3 regions of the Glaciimonas sp. OK215 genome follow, and region 3 is predicted to be linked to each of the others. Evidence: predicted binding sites of a transcription regulator. Region 3 holds the regulator's gene; each other region holds the start of a gene.

Evidence for each region. The regulator FNR, encoded in region 3, switches genes on or off when oxygen is low (the NO sensors DNR and NnrR bind a similar motif). The targets are predictions, from matches to a motif close to TTGATNNNNATCAA.
Region 1: the regulator FNR is predicted to act here: its motif matches at 2,224-2,237, upstream of AC3CHX_RS32105 (cytochrome C).
Region 2: the regulator FNR is predicted to act here: its motif matches at 1,774-1,787, upstream of AC3CHX_RS18180 (diiron oxygenase).

The regions. Positions count from the first base shown of each region.
Region 1 is NZ_JBYMEG010000004.1:300,440-303,749, forward strand. It holds gene AC3CHX_RS32100 (c-type cytochrome) at 105-818, opposite strand; gene AC3CHX_RS32105 (cytochrome C) at 819-2,015, opposite strand; gene AC3CHX_RS32110 (hemerythrin domain-containing protein) at 2,318-2,914, opposite strand; gene AC3CHX_RS32115 (ADP-polyphosphate phosphotransferase) at 3,030-3,310, opposite strand, start outside.
Region 2 is NZ_CM173544.1:3,940,343-3,943,652, reverse strand. It holds gene flhA (flagellar biosynthesis protein FlhA) at 1-644, shown strand, start outside; gene AC3CHX_RS18185 (RNA polymerase sigma factor FliA) at 815-1,576, shown strand; gene AC3CHX_RS18180 (diiron oxygenase) at 2,021-2,656, shown strand; gene AC3CHX_RS18175 (Bcr/CflA family efflux MFS transporter) at 2,653-3,310, shown strand, end outside.
Region 3 is NZ_CM173544.1:2,604,455-2,607,764, forward strand. It holds gene AC3CHX_RS11745 (universal stress protein) at 1-441, opposite strand, end outside; gene AC3CHX_RS11750 (universal stress protein) at 503-946, opposite strand; gene fnr (fumarate/nitrate reduction transcriptional regulator Fnr) at 1,140-1,904, shown strand; gene AC3CHX_RS11760 (hypothetical protein) at 1,915-2,139, opposite strand; gene AC3CHX_RS11765 (FixH family protein) at 2,168-2,707, opposite strand; gene ccoG (cytochrome c oxidase accessory protein CcoG) at 2,725-3,310, opposite strand, start outside.

The sequences.
Region 1 (3,310 bases), on a different replicon from region 3:
CACAGACAGCCTTGGGCGCGGTGATACTGTTGAGTACGATTTCGATCGGCGAGCCCCACTGGAATACCTCACCTTACGTGAAACGGCACTGTGGGCAACTCGCCTTATTGGGAAGACGGCATGGCTTCCAGATAGGCCGCGACATTTTTCATGTTCTCGGGTGTGAGGGAGTGCGTGACAACTTTCATCATGGCCCCTTCGGGCCTTTGCTCGGTTCTTTGAAAAACCATCAGTTGCTTGACGATATAGTCGGCGTGCTGGCCGGCCAGACGCGGGAACTGTTGCATGCCCTCACCTTTGGCGCCATGACATCCGGAACAGGCCGGCGTGTTGGTGGCGGCTATGCCATTTTCAAAAATCGTTTGGCCGGCGTGGAGCAGCGCCGGATTTCCGGGTTTTCCGGAAGCGGGCTTCTGGGAAGAAAAATAAGCCGCCAGTCCGCTGATCTGCTCGTCGCTTAGCCGGGCACTGATACCCCACATATACTCGAATCCTGCGGGGTCCGAACGGCCATGGCTCTTGAAGGATTTTAGCTGTTCTACGAGATACGGTTCCGACTGTGCCGCCAGATGCGGGAAGTTGGGAGACACGGACACGCCCTGAACGCCATGGCAATTCGAACAGACTTGCAACGCAAGTGTTTTGGCTGCGACATTCGGATCGCCCAGGGAACGCGACCGTTCCGGCAAAGAACAACCGGCAACCATCGCAATGACGAGCACGCTCAAGGGTAAATAAGCGACTTTCCGCTTGAGTTTCTCGAATCGCGTTGTCTTGGCCATGCGTAGTACGGGATGATGGTCATCATAGCTATGCATTTAGTAGGCTCCCCACACATAGAGAAAGAGTGTGTTGTTATCTTTCGCATTGCGGCCAGCCCCATCGTAGTTGCTGGAGGCCCCGTGGAACTGGGTGTAGGCAAAGTATTGCGCACCAACCCGGACGTATTGCACCGGCAGCCAGAACACTTCGGGCACCCAGCCGCGGGTGCCGGGATTGGCGGCCACATCCGGGTACAAGGTCGCATCCGAAGTTCCGGTCGTCCTGAAGTAGCTCAGGCTGGTGCCATATTTCGCCCGATACATATAGCTGGCTTTCAGCCTTAGCTGATTGAGGGTATTCGACCCATTGGAGGCAATGCCGGTCACGTCGCCATTGGCGATGGTTTCCCTGATATAGCTGAACTGTGCCGTGACGGTATGCGGATCCAGCAGATATTGATACTGCGCATCCACCCCTCGGTCGCGATAGTGTGTCGTCGGACCGGTCGGATTCTGGTTGTCGGGATAGATGTCGGCATTCATGGCGAGCACCCCCACCATCGCACTATGCGGCCCCCAGTCGTGACTGAGCGCCAGCCGTAAATAGGGATTGGTGCCCCTGAGCTTGGTCTGGTCCTGATCCGACGTGCCCTGGCTCAAGAACGACCAGACGCCGTTGGCGGTCTGATACGCAGCCAGCTCCGCATACAAGGTCTGGTTCCAGAAGGCATAGGCACCGACGCCGGCGGCCTGTGCGCCGAGCTGGCTAATGATCGGTGTGGCATCAGGCCCGGTCACCCCGAATTTCGTCGGGACATATTGAAGCCATGCCGGCGCGGTGTTCCAGGGGTCGGAGATAGAAGGATTGTTGGTCAAGGTCAGGCCGACGATCAAGTCCCGGTTCAGATCGATGAATCGATCCGCGTAGCGCAAATCGAAATTGTCGGACACCCACTTGCTTTGCCATTTACCGGAGTCCGGATTTTGACTGTCGTAGTTATTGAAGGTCGCTTGTGCGAACACGCCGACATTGTCGGTGAGCTTGCCAGCGACGAAGACGCTGCCGGTTTGGAACAGGGCAACCGCATCCTTGGCAAATGCCGTATCGCTATCCGGACTGGAGCTCTTGGTGAAGCTTGCGACCCCCATCACCGAGAGCGGAACGGTGCGCGTACCGATGGTGTAACCGGTCAGCTTGAACAATCGCCCATAGGCAGTCAGCTCCGGAAATTGCCCGCCGGCGTGACAGGCCATACAATTTTGTCCGGTTTGTCGCGCGAACACCGGCAGCGCATGGGCTACCGGTGAGCTCAACAAGATTTGCGTTAGGAAGATGACGACTAACAGATAGAAATATCTAGTGCCCAGGTATCGAGTTATGAACGAGTCCATGTCGAGGTAATTCCCTTCTCATCATTATTGAAATTATTATTGAAAGGTTCCGAATCGGGGCTCGGACAAATTGACAATAAGCAAGCTTGCGACGCTTGTCAACGTCGTTGCGCCGTCACAACGTTCCGTATCGCACGCGAACAGCATGTGCATGCATATTTAATTTAGATCGGAGCCTCCTCGCCGTCCGGTGCAGGAATGATATTGACGATCAGCAAAAACAGCTTTTCGAGGTCCACTTTCAGGTCGGCTCCGGCAAACGGGTCGATATTGCCAGCGAACGCGGCGTCAACCACGGCCCAGTCCTCTGGCGTCAACAGACGCTTGGCAGCAGGCAGAATCACTTCTTCTTCCAACCGCATGTGGCCGAAATAAAACCTGGCATACTGCTCCACCAAGTCACGAAATACCGGAAATGCGGCACTCCCCTGCAGTTCATAGCGGGTCAGTGCGTGCTCCAATTCCCGCACCAGCGCCTCACCTTGCGCGTGCTGGGACGCCAACTCGGCGAGCGTCTTATCAAGTTCGTTGGTCCGGTCTCGCAAGCGCGCGAACAGGTACTGGTCTTCTTTTGGATGATGTATCTGCTCTGGATACTCCCGTATGTAGAAGAGCATCGCGCGAAACACCATCAGCCCTGGTGCCGTCTGACCTTTATCGATAAGGCGTACAAAATTCAGCATGCCGTGAGTTACTGCCGACAACTGCTCGTGCTCGTCCAGAATAATACGTACCGCATTACGCTGCCGTGGCGATTGCATGATTGACTCCTTTCATTTTCAAGATAGTGCTAACGCTTGTCGTGCCTCTGGTTCGTGACGAAAAGTGGAAAACCAAGAAATCGCCGGTCAACAGCGAATTTACCGGTCTCGGTTGCTACTTGGGAGCTTCCATCATCAACTGGCGGCGAATCGACAGCAATTCCTGCCGACGCTTGGCGTCGGCTTCTGGGTACTGCATGTTAAGCGCCTTAAAAGTATCGAGAATAATCCGGGAAATAATCAGCCGGGCATTTTCCTTGTCGTCGGCTGGAACCACATACCAAGGTGCATTTTTTGTACTCGTTGCGCTCAGGCAGGCTTCATAGGCCTGCATGTATTGTTTCCAGAATTTTCTCTCCTCAATGTCGGCAAGACTGAGTTTCCAGTTCTTATCGG
Region 2 (3,310 bases), 1.3 Mb from region 3:
CCGTGGTCGATGCCAGCACGGTGGTCGCGACCCATCTGAATCATCTGATCCATGCCCACGCTGCCGAACTGCTGGGCCGCCAGGAGGTGCAGCAACTGCTGGACCGGATCGGCCGGGAAGCGCCGCAGTTGAGCGAGGACCTTGTGCCGAAAGTATTGTCGCTGACCGGTTTGCAGAAAGTGTTGCAGAACCTGCTGGACGAAAGCGTTCCTATCCGCGACATGCGCACCATCCTGGAGGTCTTGGCAGAACATGCGCCGAGCGTCAGCGATGCCGACCAACTGACCGCGCTGACGCGTCTGGCATTGGGGCGGGCGATTACCCAGCAGCTGTTCCCGGGCAACGGCGAATTGCAGGTGATTGGCCTGGATGGCGCGCTCGACCGCGTGCTGCTGCAGGCATTGAGTACGGACAGCGGTCTGGAGCCGGGTCTGGCGGACAGCTTGCTGGCCCAGACGCAGGCGGCCATCGACCGCCAGCAACAACTGGGGCAGACGCCGGTGCTGGTGGTGCAGCAGCCGTTGCGCGCGCTGCTGGCGCGCTTCCTGCGGCGCAGCCTGCCACAGCTAAAAGTGCTGTCGCTGGCCGAAATTCCGGATAGCCGGCATATCAGGATCAGCGCCACGATCGGGGGGGAAGTTTGAACGCCGCCAATAAGCTCCACGGAAGTGCCGCTAATGCAGCGCATAACGCAGCACATAAGGCAGCACATAAGGCAGCCGGCGACAACGCCAGCCAGGCAATGCTGGCGTTGCATTGAAAGAAGGTGGCAACTTTGCCTGCAGGGTCAACCAGGATAGAAAAGGACACCGCAATGTATACCGCGCAGGGAAAAATGGATATGCCCGGCACGCTGACGAAGTACGCGCCGCTGGTGCGGCGTCTGGCCTTGCAGTTGATTGCCAAGCTGCCGCCCAGCGTCGAGCTCGATGACATGATACAGGCCGGTATGCTGGGCTTGCTGGATGCCGTCAATCGCTATCGGGAAAATCAGGGAGCGCAGTTCGAAACCTACGCCAGCCAGCGCATTCGCGGTGCGATGCTGGATGAATTGCGCGCCAACGATTGGCTCTCGCGCGGTTTGCGGCAGTCGTCGCGCAGCGTCGAAGCGGCGTTGCAAGGACTGCAGCAAAAACTCGCGCGCCCGCCGACCGAGCGCGAAGTCGCGCAGGCCATGCAGTTGCCGCTGGAGGAATACCAACAGTTGCTGCAGGATATCCACGGCTGCCAGCTGGTGTATTACGAAGATTTCGAAGGCGGAAATAATGAAAATTCCTTCCTTGATCAACAACTGGATCGCGAAAATCGACACGACAACAGCAGGCACGCCGATCAAGGCGACCCTTTGCACCAATTGCTGCAAAGCGGCTTGCGTCACGCGCTGCTGGCGGCGATCGAAGGCATGCCTGAGCGTGAGCGTCTCCTGCTGAGTCTGTATTACGAACAGGAACTCAATCTGCGTGAAATCGGTGCCGTACTGGAAGTCAGCCAGTCGCGGGTTTGCCAGCTGCACAGCCAGGCCATCAGCCGCTTGCGCGCACGGATGCGGGAAACGGTCGGCGCGCAGGCGGTTTGACATGCTGCCGTTTCGGAAGATGGATGGCTTGCGGCAGTTTCTCCGCAAACGCGCCGCCTGGCCATAAGAAAAATCCCTATATGTTCAAAAGTGATTGATGAAATCTGAATTTTCTTTGTTAGGATTTTCGTGTCGCATCATCTTGGTCAGGCATTTCTATTTTTACATTAAGGAGATTATCATGGAAAAAATAACTCTCGAGTCAAATCAAATGGCTAATTGGACTAACGTTACCTGTCCAGTTAAAGAGTAAGTAAGAAACAGAAGGCATCCAGTTACTGGTTGCCTTCTTTCTTTAAAAAATGAAACTCTACCTCAACCCAAATATCTTTTTTCTCTTTACGCAAAGAGGAGTGGTGCTTTGGGATTTTAAATCGCATCAGCAATATTCGCTCGATTTCGCCCATATAACGCGACTGTTGAAAATCGTTGAGGCTCGGGAGTTTGACGCAACGGCTAACAAAAGAAGGATTTCACGCAGTTATTTCCGCCAATGTGGCGGCGCAGGTGGCGGATGTATACGGATTAGGTTCAGACCAGAAAAATTTTAGCCGAATTTTACGGTTAGAAAAACTGGCGGCAGGCTTTGATAAAAATTTTTGTTCGTTGGGATGGTTTTTAATAGGATTCGTATCCGAAACGGTTATTACTAAAGAGTTTCTGCGAATGGGAAAATCCACGATAGTAAAGCCGGTCTACAACATGTTGCGAGACCATCTAGAGGATGAATGGGCGCATAGTCGCTACTTTAGCGCAATGTTCGCGTACGTTTGGAAGCGCTTATCAATAAATGAAAAGGACTTTTGCGCAGAGCAGCTACCAAAAATCATCTTTGAATGTTTTCGACTTGAAAAAGAGTGGTTACGAAAAAACTTGATGGAGGTTGGAGTTTCCCAGGATATTGCGACAGATATTTCATCCGATCGAAATTCCGACCAAGCGAATCTCGAACGTGCGCGAAATGGATGGAGCGCGACCTTATGCGCCTTGCAAAAAACTTCGTTTTTTTCGACTTCTTCCTATGTCGATATATTTGTGAAGCAAGGGCTGATTGACGGGAAAAGTAGGCTGTCTTTATGACCTCAGGCGTTACGTCACGGATGACTATGGGCGCATTATTATTCTTGATCAGTGCATTGATTGCTCTTAGTGCAATCCCTTTAGATGTAATGCTTCCGTCATTTCCCGCTCTGGCTGGAAATTTTGGCATCGACACCAATAGAATTTCCCTATCTATCAGTCTATTTGCGGTCGGATTTTCCGTTGCACAATTATTTGTGGGGCCACTCTCAGATAAATACGGGCGGAAAATATTTTTGATGATCGGCTTGGTAGTTGCAATCGTTGGCGCCATAGGCTGCGCGTTATCCTCTGACTATATATTATTTTTGGTTTTTCGGGTCGTTCAATCAATAGGATGTGCTTGCTTTGTACTAGCGCAAGCCATCGTTCAAGACGCATTCAAAGGTCAAAAAGGACATTTTGTTCGTATATTTGTTACTACATTTGGCGGGGTTTGTATTTCGTGCTCACCGTTGCTCGGGACAGTGCTGCAATATTTTATAGGTTGGCGTGGAAGCTTTGTATTTTTCATTTTTTTATCACTCATAATTTTGGTGCAAATATTTTTCTGCTTTGTTGAGACAGCTGAAAAATCAAATTTACGAGAGAAATCGCATTTTCGCGCCTATATAAAAATATTTTCAAATAAACTCTTTGTTTCTTACTCGTTGA
Region 3 (3,310 bases):
CAAGACCGGGCATTCGGCGTTAAGTGTCACGTATTCCGGAAAATCGACCTTCGCAGTCAGGGATTGATCGTCGGTGTCGCTCTGGCCGAGAACGATCAGATCGACATACAGGCCCAGCATGCTGATGGCAGCCGCGGCCTCGTCATCGATCAGCCGCTTTTCATAAGAAGTCACGCCGATTGCGCGCACCAGCGTGTCAAATTTCTCGAGCGCGGCGTGCGCACGCTGCCGCAGCGTGTCCAGATAGTCGGCTTTATAGGACGCCAGATTGCTGCCGTCCCGGCCGGAAAGTAGCGGCCGGTGCAGTGATCGGGATAGCCCTGTGACAGCAACGCCGATGAGGTGGGCATTTTCATGTAACGCCATTTTTGCGGCGACTTCAATCCGCAAGTCAAGATGCGCCGACTTGTCGACATGCACCAGAATGATTTTGTAGGACATCTGAACGCTCCTGCTTTGGTCGAGCCTAATGATCGCGCTTGAATCGATGCATCACCAGCGGTCAGGCCGATGCCTTGTACACGATCACAGGAATGCGGGAATAAGCCAGGACCTTCTGTGTCTCGCTGCCCAACAGCAATTTACTCACGCCCTTTCTGCCATGCGACGCCATGAAAATCACATCGCAGTGGTGCTGCTCGGCGGTCTTGACGATTTCCTGAGCGCACCAGCCCTTTGGACAATAGACTTCGCACGCCACGTCGGCTTGCTTCGCCAGATCCGCGATTTTTTGCACATTTTCTTCCGCTTGCTGCTCGACCGCATCTGTCAGCAAACGCAGATCTTCAGCGCCGCCCATCGTCGAGACCGGGAAATAGGAATAGATTTCGGCAACCGACAAGCCGATGATCTTGCTGCCGTTGCTCTTGGCAAATTCGACTGCCGCCTGAACAGTCTTGTCCGACAGATCGGAGCCGTCGGTCGCCAACAATATGGTCTTGAACATGATGTCCTCAGGTGCGGGAAAAGAATCCGATGAGAAGATCCTATGCCTGTTCTCCTCAGGACTTTTTGACATGGATCAAATGGCACGCAATGCGTGGGCAGCGGCGTTGCGCTGCGTTTGTATGTATTCCGCATTTAGAGTACATTCGCCTTAGCCATCACTACAATGTTGAATAATCACAACAATTACCACTATGAGCCAGCCGCTTTCCTATACCGCGTCGCCAGCCTTGAATGTCGGTGCATTAAAGGCAAGTTGCGCCAATTGCAGCTTGCACCACTTATGCCTTCCCATGGGGCTGGACGATGCGGACATCAACCGGCTCGACCAGGTTGTCGGACGCCGCCGTCGCATCTTGCGAGACGAGGGCCTGTACCGAATGGATGACCCGTTCACAAATCTGTATGCCATCCGGTTTGGGCATTTCAAGACTTATCAGATCAATCCTAGCGGCGAGCAACAGGTCACCGGTTTCCAGATGGCTGGCGAATTGCTGGGCATGGATGCGATCAGCGGCGACCGGCACCAATGCGACGCGGTTGCGCTGGAGGATAGCGAGGTCTGTGAGATTCCGTTCTCGCGCCTGGAAGAGCTGTTCGGCCACATCCCGATGCTGCTGCGTCATTTTCACAGAATCATGAGCCAGGAAATCACGCGCGAGCAGAATGTGATGCTACTACTGGGAAATATGCGCGCGGAACAGCGCTTTGCGGCTTTTCTGGTGAATCTGTCATCGCGCTATGCGGCGCGCGGTTATTCGTCCACCAGTTTCCAGTTGCGGATGTCGCGCGAGGACATCGGCAATTATCTGGGACTGACCATCGAGAGCATTAGCCGGTTGCTGTCCCGGTTCAAGAAGCAGGGCTGGCTCAAAGTCGATAAGCGTGAGCTGCAACTGCTCGATCCGGCGATGTTAAGAGCGCTGGCGGCCGGCACGGAAAACTGCAGCCCGATGTAACGCTTCCACTTCAGAACGGCGGGCCGCGCTCGTCCGGCACGCTGAACAGGTAATGCGTCAGCATGCTCGCCAGCGAACAAAAACTCCAGAAGAAGAAAAAGCCGATCGTGTAGCCGGCTATCGGCGGCAGAGCATGTTGGCCGCCGAGACGTAACAAATCCGCCGGATCGAAGAGCGAAAAAAAACAGCCTTCTGCGACCATCGCCACCAGAAAAGACGGCCAAAGTATATTCATCACGTATCGCAACATGGTCTCCCCTCTTTCATTCGGCGGGCGGTAAATCGGCCTTGAGGGCGATCATCTGCTGCTGCGGCCAGTTCCAGGAGCCGCTCAAACGCCAGTCGCGCCGTTCCCCCTCAACCAAGATCTCCCAGCGGGCCCTTTCCAGCATCGGTAATCCGACGCTGAAATCGCCGTGCGGATTGGGTTGTGCTGCGAGCTGGAGGTCCTTTTCCGGCTGGGTCGGATGCGCCAGATGGAGCAGGATTTTCCTGGCAATGGGCGTACCGAAGCTCCGCAGCGTGCCGTTCAGCTTCCCGCTGGCAGCGTCGTAACGAGCATTCAACGACAATCCCATACCGGTCGCCACACGATCGCGCTGCAAATCCTGATTGATGGCCAGTCCCTGCTTGTAATAGTCGCCCACTACCAGCGCGTCCTGTCGCGAAAATGCCAGCCAGCCGGTATACGTGGCCGCCACGACGACCACGGCCGGGCCCAGCATCAGAAGCCATGGCCACGCCTGGGTGTACCAAGGCCGCGCAGTGTGTAGTCGATCGATTAACGGGGAAGCGGTATGCATGATTTTCTCCTTGGGACCTATTTCGGCACGAAAAATACGGCATTCTCTTGCACCTGCAGGCGCGCATCATCCAGCGCCTTCAGTTCGAACACGATTTTGTTTGAGCCGGGTTTGCCGTTGCTGTGATCGACCCGCACACGCACCGGCACCGCGCGCGAGCTGGCGCCCTCCAGTTCCACTTCATCCGGCGTGGCCAGCGCAATCGACTTGAGCCCCGAGACGGCAATCTTGTAACGGTGCGAGGTTTCCGCCGTGTTCATGATCTGCAGCCGGTACACGTTCTCGATCATGCCGTCTTCCACTTCCCGCCCCATTGCACCGCGGTCGCGAATGACATCGAGCTTGAGCGGGGTACGCATGATCAGCGTGCCAAAGAAGGCCGTTACGATCAGCAGCAGTATGCCGCTATAGATCATCACCCGCGGACGCAGCACGCGCTGCCGCATCTCTTGCAGCGACAGGTGCCCGCTGATCGCATGCTCGGTCGAATAGCGAATCAACCCTGGCGGTGCAGCGATCTTCGTCATGACCAGATTGCAGGCATCGACGCAAGCGGCGCAACCGATGCACTCATACTGCAAGCCTTGCCGGATATCGATGCCG